DNA from 3 places in the Arthrobacter sp. KNU-44 genome. Region 1 is predicted to be linked to each of the others. Evidence: predicted binding sites of a transcription regulator. Region 1 holds the regulator's gene; each other region holds the start of a gene.
What was found. Region 1 encodes HrcA, which represses chaperone genes, less so after heat shock. Its sites were predicted from a motif close to TTNGCACTCGNNNNNNNCGAGTGCNAA; they were not measured.

Region 1 (4,301 bases):
GTGCGGTTGTCCGTGGTTGACGCGGATTCCGGCTGACACCGAGAAGCAGGTCACGGCCACCCAGATCGCCGTGGCAAGGACAGCGAACAGGTTTCCCACCACCGGGAGCAAGACAAGGACGTTGGCGAGCACTGCGGCAATCGTCGGAGGCAAAGTGAAGTTGAGCGCTTCCTTGGATTCCTGTGCCGTGAAGGGGCCACGTTCGCGGAAGATCAGGTAGATCAGAAGCGAAGGAACGCAGCCAAGGATCCCGCCGAAATGTGCCAGTGTTGCCCACTGCCGGTCTTCCGAGGCGGTCAAGGGCAGCGCGTTGGCAGGAACGCCGTGGTACTGGGACTGGCCCGAGGTGCCATCCCGATCGTCAGGAGCGTTGTCTGCCAAAGTATCTTCCTTCGAGTATCAATCGGTGCAGTGTTGCTGTCCCAGAATACTTGCTCGGCACGCGATCAGCCGACCAACTCCTCTGCCCGGGGCGCGCAATCGTCACGGAACAGTCAGGAAATCGATCACTTCTTCCACGCGGCCCAGCAACGAGGGCTCCAAATCGGCGTAGCTGTGGACGGCGCCAAGAAGCTTTTGCCAACCCAGCCCGACATCTTCGGCCGTCTCATGCGGCCAGCCGAAGGACCTCAGGATGCCGGTCTTCCAATCCGTGCCGCGCGCGATGGTTGGCCATTGCTCGATCCCCAACACCTTGGGCCGGATTGCCTGCCAGACGTCCACGTAGGGATGTCCCACGATCAGGACGTTTCCCGCGGCGCCCGGCAGCGTCATGGCTTCGGCAGCAATCCGCGACTCCTTCGAATCCGGTACCAAGTGGTCCACGAGGATTCCGAGCCGGCGGCCCGGGCCGGGGGAGAACCCGGCGATGGCGGCCTTGAGATCGTCCACGCCGTGCAAGGGCTCGACGACGATGCCCTCCACCCGGAGATCATCTCCCCACACCTTTTCCACGAGTTCGGCGTCGTGCTTGCCTTCCACCCAGATCCGGCTCGCCTTGGCGACTTGGGCCCGCTGCCCGGCGACGCGGACGGATCCCGATGCCGTCCTGCCTGCTTGCGCCGCGGCCTTGGCGGACGCGGCGCGTGGAGCCGGCGGCACGAGCTTCACTGCTTGTCCCTCCAGGAGGAATCCGAATCCGAGCCGGAACGATTTGGCCTTTCCCCGCCGATCCTCAAGCACCACAATGTGCATGCCCCCGGACTTCTCCACCCTGGTCACGGCCCCGACCCAACCGGACTGCACGTCCTCGAGAACCATCCCGCGTTCAACGGGCACCTCAGGCAGTTGCCGTTTGGCAGACGAGGTGAGGTCTTGCGGGCCCCAATTGTCGTAAGACACGGTCTTCACACCACTTTGCGCTAGGGGGATCGTTGACGGTCCGTGGCATTACCCACGGCCGCGCGGGAATCATGTTCGCCGCGAGCGGTACCAATGCTAACAACGAGGTGGCTCATACTAGACTTGTTAGCACTTGGGCATGTTGAGTGCTAATTGTTGAAATGTTGATTGGAGGTGGGCAGTGAGCGAACCACGCAAGCTTGAAGTGTTACGCGCCATCGTGGAGGACTACGTTCACTCCCGCGAGCCCGTCGGCTCCAAAGCCTTGGTCGAACGGCACCATTTGGGAGTGTCGAGCGCCACCATCCGCAATGACATGGCACTTCTTGAAGAAGAAGGCCTCATTGCCGCGCCGCACACGAGTGCCGGCCGCATTCCAACGGACAAAGGCTACCGCCTGTTCGTCGACCGCATCTCCGAGGTCAAGCCGCTTTCGGCTGCCGAGCGCCGGGCTATCCATTCCTTGCTTGAGGGACCCGACGACGTTGAGGACATCCTTGAGCGCACTGTCCGGCTCCTCTCCCAACTGACCAACCAGGTCGCCGTCGTCCAGTACCCGCACCTGAGCCGCGCGCGTGTCCGGCACATTGAGTTTGTCCTTTTGGCACCGCGTCAGGTCTTGGTGGTATTGATCGCCGATTCTGGCAAGGTGGAACAGGGCGTTGTGCACGCAGCGACGGACGCCACCGACGAAGAGCTCATGGCCTTGCGCGCGCGGTTCCTTGGAAGCATTGCCGGCTCCCAGCTCGACCTCATGCCGCAAGTCCTGCCTTCGGTGGTTGCCTTGTGCCCGCCGACGCTTCGCAACCTTGCAGGCGCCCTTGCCCATGGCCTGGAAAGGCTTGCCGAGCGGAGCCGCGACGAGCGCATGGTCATGGCAGGCACGGCCAACCTGGCCCGCTCCAACGTGGACTTCCCGCTGAGCATCGGTCCGGTCCTCGAAGCGCTTGAGGAGCAGGTGGTCATGTTGCGGCTGTTGTCGGATATGGCGGAAGACCCCCGCGGCGTCACGGTGAGCATCGGCCGCGAAAACCCCTATGACGGCCTCTCGGAGGCTTCGGTGGTTGCCACGGGCTACGGTCCGGGCAGCAGCGCCAAGATCGGCATTCTTGGACCCACCCGCATGGACTACCCCAACACCATGGCGGCCGTCCGTGCCGTCGCACGCTACCTTTCCCGCATTCTGGGCGGCTGACAGCCTCGGCTGGAGGGCGCCTCGCAAGAAACGCAGTGGAACCGTAAACAAGGAAGAGATACCGACTTTGAGCAGTCACTATGACGTTCTGGGCGTCTCGCCGGAAGCAACCGGCGAGGAGATCAAAAAGGCCTACCGCAAACTCGCACGTAAGCTGCACCCCGATGTGAACCCCGGGGCCGGCGCAGCCGAGGAATTCAAGGCGGTGACCCACGCTTACGAGGTCCTCTCCGACCCCCAGAAGCGCCGTGTCTACGACGCAACTGGCAACGAGAACGGGACCGACAACGGTTTCGGCGGAGGATACGCGGGCCAGGGATTCGCCTTCCAGGACATCTTCGATACCTTCTTCGGCGGAGGAGGCGGCGGCATGCAAGGCCCCGCATCACGTATGCGCCGCGGGCAGGACGCCCTGATCAGCGTTCGCATCGACTTGCGTGAGGCCGTGTTTGGTGTCAACAAGAAGCTTGAGGTGGACACCGCTGTCATCTGTCCCACGTGCGAAGGCTCATGTTGCCGTCCGGGCACCCACCCGGAGCGCTGCGACATCTGTGGCGGCTCGGGCCAGGTCCAGCGGGCTGTACGCTCGATCCTCGGCCAGGTCATGACAGCCGCACCGTGTGGATCGTGCGAAGGTTTCGGCTCGATCATCAAGGATCCTTGCAATGAGTGCAACGGCCAGGGCCGCATCCGCAGCCGCCGTTCACTGACCGTTAAGGTGCCCGGCGGCGTCGCTACCGGGACCCGCATCCAGCTGTCGTCGCAAGGCGAAGCAGGTCCTGCGGGCGGTCCTCCCGGTGACCTCTACGTGGAGATCCGGGTCAACAGTGACTCCACCTACATCCGCGAAGGCGACGACCTTCACGCCACGCTGAGCGTTCCCATGACTGCCGCGGCACTGGGTACTGAGCTGCAGCTTGAGACTTTCGACGGTCCCCAGGAGATTGACGTCAAGTCCGGCACGCAGTCCGGCGAAGTCATCACCCTGCGTGGACTCGGCGTCACCCATCTCCGCGGCTACGGCAGGGGAGACCTCAAGGTGCACCTGCACGTTGAGACGCCCGGCAAGCTCGACGCCGCACAGGAAGACCTGCTTCGCCAACTGGCAAAATTGCGCGGAGAGCAGTTCACCGAAGGCAAGCTTGTGGCCAGCGGCGGTATGTTCGCGAAGCTGCGGGACAAGCTCGGTAACCTATAGCGGTGAGCAACCCCGTATTCTTCGCAGCAGCCGGAACGCTTGACGGGCTCGGCCCTGGAGACACTTTTGTGCTCGACGGCGCCGAAGCCAGGCATGCTGTCACCGTCAAGCGCCTGGAAGTCGGCGAAGCCGTCGATATTGCCGACGGTGCCGGAAAACGGCTCACGGGCACCGTGACCGAATCCGGGCACGGAACCCTGACAGTCCTTGCCACCGCCGTCCAGGAGGAGCACCAACCAACCGTGCGGCTCGTATTGGTCCAGGCCCTCGCGAAGGGCGACAGGGACGAACTTGCCGTCGAGACGGCAACGGAACTCGGGATCGACGCCGTCGTGCCCTGGCAGGCCGAGCGTTCCATCGTCCGTTGGAAGGGTGACAGGGCGGCCAAGTCCCACGCGAAGTGGCAGTCCGTCGCCACGGCAGCCGCCAAGCAGGCGCGGCGCGCGTGGATTCCCGAGGTGCGTGCCGCCGTCGACGGCTCCGGCCTGGCTGCGGCGGTTGCCGCGGCCGACTTGGCGATCATCCTGCATGAGGACGCGAAACGTCCGCTGCGGGATGTCCTGCAGA
Region 2 (4,301 bases), 1.1 Mb from region 1:
GCTCCGGGAACCCTGGAATCCGCTCCGTGATCACAAACGGAAGGGCGCTGGCCTGCCGAGCCTGCGCGTTAAGGGAAGCCACCATCTGCCGGTAGTTCGGCAGGCGACCGCCAGGGGCCGGGTTGGAGGCTTCCCAAGGCGCCAGCCACTCACTATTGCGTGAGCGGACCTCGGTCCACTCCTTCTTGTCCCGGAAATGAATGGGACGCAAGATGAGGTCGCCGCTCTCCAGCGTCACCGGCCAAATGGCCGACCCCCACACTGGCAGCTACTTGCTGAGGCCGGCGGTAAAGCCAGGCAACCACTCACGCAGGCCAGGCCCGAGGTCTTCACTGTCGCACGCAAGCTGGACGCAGGCTTTGAGGTAGCTGAGCTTATCCCCGGTATCGTACCGACGGCCGCGGAAGACCACTCCGTAGACGCCGCTACCTTCGCCGTCTCCCGCAGCGAGTACTTGAAGCGCATCCGTCAGCTGGATCTCTCCCCCACGGCCCGGTTCGGTTTTCTCGAGAACGTCGAAAACCGAGGGGTGGAGCACGTAGCGCCCGATCACGGCCAAGTTGGACGGAGCTTCATCAACAGCAGGCTTTTCCACAAGTTGCTTGATGCGGACGTAGCCGTCCTCGCCGATATCTTCAATGTCCGCGCAACCGTAGGCGCTGATCTGGGAGGGCTCGACCTCGATGAGGGCCACAACGGAGCCACCGGTTTTGTGCTGGACCTCGATCATGTCGCTCAGGAGTGTGTCCCGGGCGTCGATAAGGTCGTCACCGAGAAGAACGGCAAAAGGTTCGTACCCGACGTGCTGCTTTGCACGCAACACTGCGTGTCCCAGCCCCTTGGGGTCGCCCTGGCGGACGTAGTGGATGTCGCCGAGGTTACTGGTAGCCTGCACCGAGTCCAGCTTGGTGGTGTCACCCTTGGCCTCGAGGGTCGCTTCCAAAGCCGGTACCCGGTCGAAGTGATCCTCCAACGCACGTTTGTTGCGGCCTGTGATCATGAGGACGTCGTTGAGTCCCACGCTCACGGCTTCTTCAACGACATATTGGATGGCCGGCTTGTCGACTACCGGGAGCATCTCTTTGGGCATGGCTTTGGTAGCAGGCAGGAACCTGGTGCCGAGTCCGGCAACGGGGATAACGGCCTTGCGGACGGTGCAGTTGTTGGAAGTCACCGGACTAATCTAACGGAAGGAGCTGGACATTGGGCAAAAGAAACCTGTTTGGATAGTAGGGACTCCACTGTTTCTTCCCCGTCATCGAGCCGCAAAGCAGCGTGAACTGGAGCAAAAATGACTTTGAAAGACGAAATCCGGCGGGACCACCGCAAGCGCCGGCTGACATTGACCCGGCAACAGCGCGCCGACGCCGGAACGGGGATCGCCCTCGGTGGCCTCTCATGGGCGGATTCGGTTGCCCGGGGAAAACCGTCGACTTTTGCGGCCTATGTCGGAGTAGCCGCCGAGCCGCCGACAATGCCCTTGCTTGCGGCACTCCACGCCGCCGGCCACAGGATCCTTCTTCCCGTCTGTGAACCGGAACGGCGTCTGAGCTGGGTCTATTGGACACCGGATACGGTCTTTGTCCGCTCAAAGTACGCACCGATTGACGAGCCGGTGGGCGAACGATTCGACAGCGACGTCATCAGGGATGCCACTGGAATCTTCCTCCCGGCCACCGCCGTCGATGAAGACGGAAACCGTATCGGCCAAGGGGGCGGTTACTACGATCGGCTCCTCGACAAGCTCGACGCCGACGCGCAGCGTCCGCCGACTGTCGCCGTCGTATATGACCACGAAGTGCTGGCCTCGGGGACGATCCCGGCAGAACCGTTCGACAAGCCCGTGGCGGAGGCACTTACCCCCTACAGGATCGTCCGGCTGGTTCCGGCCGATTGATCGGGGCTTCCGACCTGTCTTCTCCGCCACATTTTGTGGTGGCGGCCCCGACTCCGGATGATAGAATTGGCACTCAGGCCCTGGGACTGCTAATGGACGGAACAATCCGCCTTGGCAGCACTGGACCTGTAGTTCGTCCCGGAGGAGGATCACCAGTGCCCACATATGCCTATGCCTGCAAAGACTGCGGACATGCCTTTGACATCGTTCAGTCGTTCACGGACAGCTCCCTGTCCGACTGCCCTGAATGCCAAGGGTCGTTGCGTAAGAAGTTCAACAGCGTGGGCGTCGTCTTCAAGGGATCGGGCTTCTACCGCACCGACTCCCGGGACTCCAAGGGAAGCACCGTTTCGGCCGCTCCCGCCGCACCAGCTGCGCCTCCGGCTCCAGCGTCGGTTCCGGCGGCTGCCGCGAGCTGATTGCGATTTCCAGCTGCTCCCGGTTTTCCACATAGCTCAACGTTCCACATAGCTCAATAAAGCCCTGCCGCGGGCCTGCGTGCCCGGTTAGCGTGGCACCATGCCCGCAACCCCGAACGTACCCACGGACCCCATGTCCGCCGGATCATTGTCGCTGCCGCGCGATAGACTGCTCGCACCGATCAACAGGGCCCGAACCCGCCGTCTACAGGCTCTTCCCTCCAGGGCTGGCGGGCATCGGGGCGCTACCACGGGACCATCCAAACACCGCAGCTTCGGTAGCTGGTTAAACCGCAACCGCCGCCTCGTCGTGGCCCTCCTGCTATGCGTGGCCGCAGGGATCGCAGTCCATCAGCTGACTCCAGCTTCGGAGCGACGAGCCACGGTCCTGGCCGCCGCGCGGGATCTTCCCGCCGGGTCCACTTTGACGGATACCGACCTCAAACCCCTCGATGTCCTTCCTGATGGAATTCCAGCCGGGGCACTCACCCCGCGAACCGGATACGGCGGAAAGCAGCTTGCCTCGCCGCTGCAGAAGGGGCAGATCCCCACAGACGCCCAACTCCTGGGACCGGGCCTGCTGACCGGGACCGCACCCGCGACGGCGGCCGTTCCACTTCGCATGGCCGATCCCGCTTCAATTCAGCTCATCTCGCCCGGCCAGTTGGTCAACGTTGTGCTCACCGCAGCAGATGGACTTGAAGGGCCCGGCAAGAAATCCGAACTCTTGGCATCGGCGGTCCCGGTTTTGTGGACATCCGCGCAAGGAGGCAAAGCGAACCAATGGTTGGGCACGAACGAGGCGGACGGCCTTGTGGTTGTCGCCGCCAATCCGCAACAGGCCGAAATCCTCGCCGGAGCTTCCACTCGCGGGAAACTATTCTTTGTCCTGGTCAATCCCTCTGACAACCGGCCATGAAATATTCAGCCCCAGTGCGGGGGCCTTTGTTCCTTCAGCCAGGCGTCGTGGTCGTAGCCAGGCTCATCACCCCAGCGACGCGGATCGTCCTCGGAGGCTTTCTTGGGCAGAATGCTTTCTCCTGCCTGCTTCCGCTCGGGCGCGGGCTTCACTTTTGTTTTCTCCAGCTCGTCCAACTCGATGTCAGCGCCTACCGCATCGGCGCTGGCGTCCGCAGGGTGCTTGGATTGAGTGCTTTTGCTTTCCGCCATTGCGCTTCCTTAGGGGATCGCCGGTCCCGAGCCAGGGCCTTCCGTACTGCCGGGTCCGGCCGCGGCCGGCTCCGCCTGAGTGTTCAGTTCCAATTGTTCAACATCAATGTCGAGGAATCCATCCTGGACTGCACCGTACGAGGGTGCTACCGGCTTCTCCAGACCCAAGTAGGACCCGATGCGGTCAGCGCAGGACGAAGGATCAGTGAATACTTCAATGGTCCACAAGGACATGTAACGCCAGCCAAGTCGTTCCAGCAATTGGGGCCGCAGCCGGCTGCGCTCCCTGACGCTCATGCGGCGGTATCGTTGCGTGCCATCCGATTCAATGGCCACCGGGGTGGGCATTTCAGTGTCATCACGGCCTATGGTGTGCACGGGGTCGGCTGCCGCGGCAATGTCCAAGGCTCCGTCATAGTGGTGCCACACCCGGGCTCCACGGGCACGGAGTCGCTCGCCCAGATCCGCCACCAACGGATCCTCTCCGAGCGCTTGCTCGCTGGCAGCAGCCCTGGTGGCAGGTGTCCCCAGTTCCGAATTCCCAGACAGTTCACGGTCAAGGAGTTCATGGAAATCAACGGCGCCGTGAGCCAACCGGTCCAGATCGAGGTCCTCCGGACGGAAGCAGCTCAGGACGTGCAACGATCTCCGGGAACGGGTCATTGCCAAGGCAAACTTGTTTCGCCCGCCCTCGACGGAGAGGGGCCCGAAACTGTGCAGCGCCCGGCCATGCGGAGTGCGCCCGAAGCCCAAGGAGAAGATGATGTGGTCGCGGACCAGTCCCTGTGCGCGCTCCAAATCCACGACGCGAAAAG
Region 3 (4,301 bases), 1.1 Mb from region 1:
CGCGTCGCCTTCCAGTGCCTTGACGGCAGCGTCCTCGTCCAGTGCCTTGAGGGCGTGGATAAGGGCAGAGCCACCGCCGGAGACGATGCCTTCTTCAAGGGCAGCACGCGTGGAGGACACTGCGTCCTCGATACGGTGCTTCTTTTCCTTGAGCTCGACCTCGGTGGCTGCGCCGACCTTGATCACGCCGATGCCGCCTGCCAGCTTTGCAAGCCTTTCCTGCAGCTTTTCCCGGTCCCAATCGGAGTCGGTGCGGGTCAGCTCTGCACGGATCTGGGCGACGCGGGCCGCGACGTCCTCGGGAGTGCCGGCGCCGTCAACGATGGTGGTGTTGTCCTTGGTGACGGTGATCCGGCGGGCGCTGCCGAGGACCTCCAGGCCAACCTGGTCGAGGGACAGGCCGAGCTCCGGGGAGACAACCTGTGCGCCGGTCAGTGTGGCAATGTCCTGCAGCATGGCCTTGCGGCGGTCACCGAAGCCCGGAGCCTTGACGGCAACGACGTTCAGGGTGCCACGGATACGGTTCACGATCAGCGTGGACAGTGCCTCGCCGTCGATGTCCTCGGCAATGATGAAGAGCGGCTTGGCAGCCTGCAGGGCCTTCTCGAGGAGCGGCAGGAATTCCTGCAGCGAGGAGATCTTGCCCTGGTTGATCAGGATGAGCGCGTCTTCCAGAACAGCTTCCTGGCGTTCCGCGTCAGTGACGAAGTACGGGGACAGGTAACCCTTGTCGAACTGCATGCCCTCGGTGAGGACCAGTTCGGTCTGCGTGGTGGAGGACTCTTCGATGGTGATGACACCATCCTTGCCGACCTTGCCGAAAGCCTCGGCGAGGAGTTCGCCAACCTCATCGCTCTGGGCGGAGATCGCGGCAACGCTGGCAACCTGGGTGCCTTCTACTTCGCGGGCGTTCTCAAGAAGGCGGGCGGCCACGGCCTGGACCGAAACCTCGATGCCGCGCTTGATTTCGCCAGGGGCGGCTCCGGCGGCAACGTTGCGCAGGCCTTCCTTGACGAGTGCCTGTGCCAGTACGGTGGCCGTGGTGGTGCCGTCGCCTGCGACGTCATTGGTCTTGGTGGCGACTTCCTTGGCCAGCTGCGCACCAAGGTTCTCATACGGGTCGTCGAGTTCGACTTCGCGGGCGATCGTCACGCCGTCGTTGGTGATGGTGGGAGCTCCCCACTTCTTGTCCAGAACGACGTTGCGGCCACGCGGGCCAAGGGTGACCTTGACGGTGTTGGCGAGCTTGTCAATGCCTGCTTCGAGCGAGCGACGGGCAGCGTCGTTAAACGCAAGCTGCTTTGCCATGGTTGTGTCCTTTCAAGACGGAAAACCCGCACCGCTGATTCGACCGGAAGAAGTCCGACTTGATCTGCGATGCGGGATCCAGGGAATTACTTAACGACGATCGCCAGAACGTCGCGGGCGGACAGAACGAGGTATTCGTTGCCGCCGGTCTTGACTTCAGTTCCGCCGTACTTGGAGTAGATGACGACGTCGCCAACGGTTACGTCGACGGGCACGCGGTTGCCGTTGTCATCGAAGCGGCCGGGGCCAACTGCAACAACTTCGCCTTCCTGCGGCTTTTCCTGTGCAGTGTCCGGGATGACCAGGCCGGAAGCCGTGGTCTGCTCTGCTTCGAGCGGGCGGACAACAATGCGATCCTCGAGAGGCTTAATGGAGACCGACACTCGGATCTCTCCTTTACGTGAGGTAGTACATGGACTATCAAACCAGGGGTGCCGTGGCGGGCTTACCGTCGTCGCGGTGCCGGTAAGTGCCTGGCGGCATGATTAGCACCCGCCTAGGGAGAGTGCTAATCAAGACTCTATGTAAGCATTAGCACTCGGTCAAGGCGAGTGCCAGAATTCCGTCACGGGTGAACGTCCAATGGCGGCTTCCGGCTCACACGCTTATTGCCCGGCGAGGTCGTCGAAGTCAACGTCCTCGCCGTCGTCGTACTCTTCCGTCCGTGCGGTTCCGCGGTTCAGATAGAGCACCACGCCGCTGGCGAGTGCGACGACGCCGAATACCACCAGCCCGACGATCGCTCCAATGCGGGCACCGGCGTAGGTGTCACGGATGTCCCGGGCCTCATCCGTGGCGTCCTGGACGCTCTTTCCGGTCATGGAGTAGGTGGCCGCGTTGAAAGAGTCTAGGAAGAAAATAATGATCAACAGCGCGATGCAGACAATGGCAATCAAGGCACCCACGATGAGCGCAGGACGGGCATAACTGGAGAGATTTCCGGCGAAGGGACGTTTATCGGGGGCAGAGGGAGATCCATTGGCGTCGTCAGGCTGGCGTACTGGGTTGTCTTCCATGGCATCAACCCTATCCGCCCGAGCGCTCCCGGATCCCTCCCGACCCCGTATGACGGGCGAGCACTAGGCTAGTTCCCATGGCTGACACACCGCAGGAACAGATCGCCCCCTTGCTGACAACGGAAGGTTGGGAACTGCTCGCGTCCTTGGGACCGTACCGCGATGACGAAGCCTTCGCCCTGAATGCCCGCCTGCGCAAAGACGGCCACTCCCCTGCGCTCGTTGCCGCCGTCCTCACCCAATCCAGGCTCCGCACCCGGGCCGAGGCCAAGTTCGGCGAATTCGCCCGGCAGATGCTCTTCACACAAGCCGGCCTGGAGCAGGCCACCCGGCTCAATGTTGCGGCCAGGCATGCCGAACGCTTCGCCAACGCCGGCACGCAGCACGTCGCGGACCTCGGCTGCGGGCTTGGAGCAGATTCCATGGCCATGGCCTCCATGGACATCAAGGTCACCGCCGTGGAGCTCGACGAGACCACCGCAGCCTGCGCCACCATCAACCTCATTCCTTTCCCGCACGCGACGGTAGTGCACTCCGACGCAACCTCGGTGCCCCTCGACGGGGTCGACGGCGTGTGGCTCGATCCGGCCCGACGCACGACGTCGTCGTCGGGAACCAAAAGGATCTGGGACCCCGAGGCGTTCTCGCCGCCGTTGTCCTTCGTTGAATCGTTGGCCGCCACCGGCAAGTCCGTCGGGGTCAAGATGGGTCCGGGAATGCCGCACGAATCGGTTCCAACCGGCTGCGAGGCACAGTGGATCTCGGTGGGAGGGGACGTCACGGAAGTCACGCTGTGGTTCAACGACGTCGCCCGTCCCGGCATCCGCCGCGCTGCCCTGGTGCTCGGGCCGCAGGGCGCCGCCGAGATCACCAGCGGCGAAGACTTCGACGGCGGCCCGGTGCCCGACGTCGGGCCCGTGGAGGGATACCTCTACGAACCGGATGGCGCGGTGATCCGCGCGGGCCTGGTGGCCGACGTCGCACTCCGGCTCGGAGGCCACCTGGTGGACCCACACATTGCCTACATTTGCGCTCCGGAACTGGCGGAGACCCCGTTCGCCCGCGCATACAAAGTTTTGGAAGTCATGCCGCTGAACGTCAAGGCACTCAAAGCCTGGGTGAAGGCCAACGGTGTCGGCGTCCTGGACATCAAGAAACGCGGCACCTCCGTTACCCCCGAAGAGCTGCGGAAACAATTGCTGCCGGCCGGAAAGAACTCGGCTAAAGCCCGCGGCAACAAAACAGCCACCCTGGTCCTCACCAGGATCGGCAAGGAAAAGGTGGCTGTTGTGGTGGAGCCGGTAGCGGCTGCTTGAGCCGATCCCTGACTTGGGACGCCCTATTGGGCGCGCGTGAACTCCTCGGCCGCGGCCACTTGCTCCGGCGTCGGCGTGATGCCCGTGTAGAGCACGAACTGTTCAAGGGCCTGGATGGTGGCTACCTCGGCGCCGCTGATCACGGTCTTTCCTGCCGCGCGGCCGGCCTTGATGAGCGGAGTCTCTGCAGGGAGGGCGACGACGTCGAACACCACCTGCGCGGCCGACACCGCTTCTTCAGGGAAGGACAGCGAGCCGGACTCGGGACCGCCGGCCATGCCGATCGGTGTGACGTTGACGAGCACGTCCGCCGTCGACTCCCCTACTTCTGCCTGCCAGCCGAAGCCATAAAGCCCCGCGAGGGATTGCCCGGGCTTTTCATTCCGGGCAACCACCGTGACGCGGGAGAAACCGGCGTCGCGGAAGGCAGCCGCAGTGGCCTTGGCCATGCCGCCGGAACCCCGGAGCAGCACGGACGACGCCGGGTCGATCGCGTTGCGCTCGATCAACTGGGCGATCGCCGTGTAGTCCGTGTTGTAGGCCGTGAGTACGCCGCCGTCGTTCACGATCGTGTTGACCGAGTCGATAGCGGCGGCCGAAGCGTCCATGCGGTCGACAAGGGCGATGACGTCTTCCTTGTAGGGCATCGAGACGGCGCAGC

Region 2: ACSVHC_RS16830 (FmdB family zinc ribbon protein) is a predicted target of HrcA. The motif match lies at 1,964-1,990, and genes of this name have one in related genera.
Region 3: groES (co-chaperone GroES) is a predicted target of HrcA. The motif match lies at 1,840-1,866, and genes of this name have one in related genera.

Annotation. Positions count from the first base shown of each region.
Region 1 is NZ_JBPXNG010000002.1:4,439,941-4,444,241, forward strand. Features, by position in the region: gene ACSVHC_RS21800 (DUF4870 domain-containing protein) at 1-381, opposite strand, end outside; gene ACSVHC_RS21805 (DUF3097 domain-containing protein) at 484-1,341, opposite strand; gene hrcA (heat-inducible transcriptional repressor HrcA) at 1,523-2,536, shown strand; gene dnaJ (molecular chaperone DnaJ) at 2,604-3,734, shown strand; gene ACSVHC_RS21820 (16S rRNA (uracil(1498)-N(3))-methyltransferase) at 3,737-4,301, shown strand, end outside.
Region 2 is NZ_JBPXNG010000002.1:3,373,693-3,377,993, reverse strand. Features, by position in the region: gene ACSVHC_RS16845 (GNAT family N-acetyltransferase) at 1-262, opposite strand, end outside; gene galU (UTP--glucose-1-phosphate uridylyltransferase GalU) at 269-1,174, opposite strand; gene ACSVHC_RS16835 (5-formyltetrahydrofolate cyclo-ligase) at 1,292-1,897, shown strand; gene ACSVHC_RS16830 (FmdB family zinc ribbon protein) at 2,053-2,316, shown strand; gene cpaB (Flp pilus assembly protein CpaB) at 2,417-3,235, shown strand; gene ACSVHC_RS16820 (hypothetical protein) at 3,241-3,486, opposite strand; gene ACSVHC_RS16815 (AAA family ATPase) at 3,496-4,301, opposite strand, start outside.
Region 3 is NZ_JBPXNG010000002.1:3,354,635-3,358,935, reverse strand. Features, by position in the region: gene groL (chaperonin GroEL) at 1-1,308, opposite strand, end outside; gene groES (co-chaperone GroES) at 1,395-1,691, opposite strand; gene ACSVHC_RS16760 (hypothetical protein) at 1,914-2,324, opposite strand; gene ACSVHC_RS16755 (THUMP-like domain-containing protein) at 2,402-3,640, shown strand; gene ACSVHC_RS16750 (shikimate 5-dehydrogenase) at 3,664-4,301, opposite strand, start outside.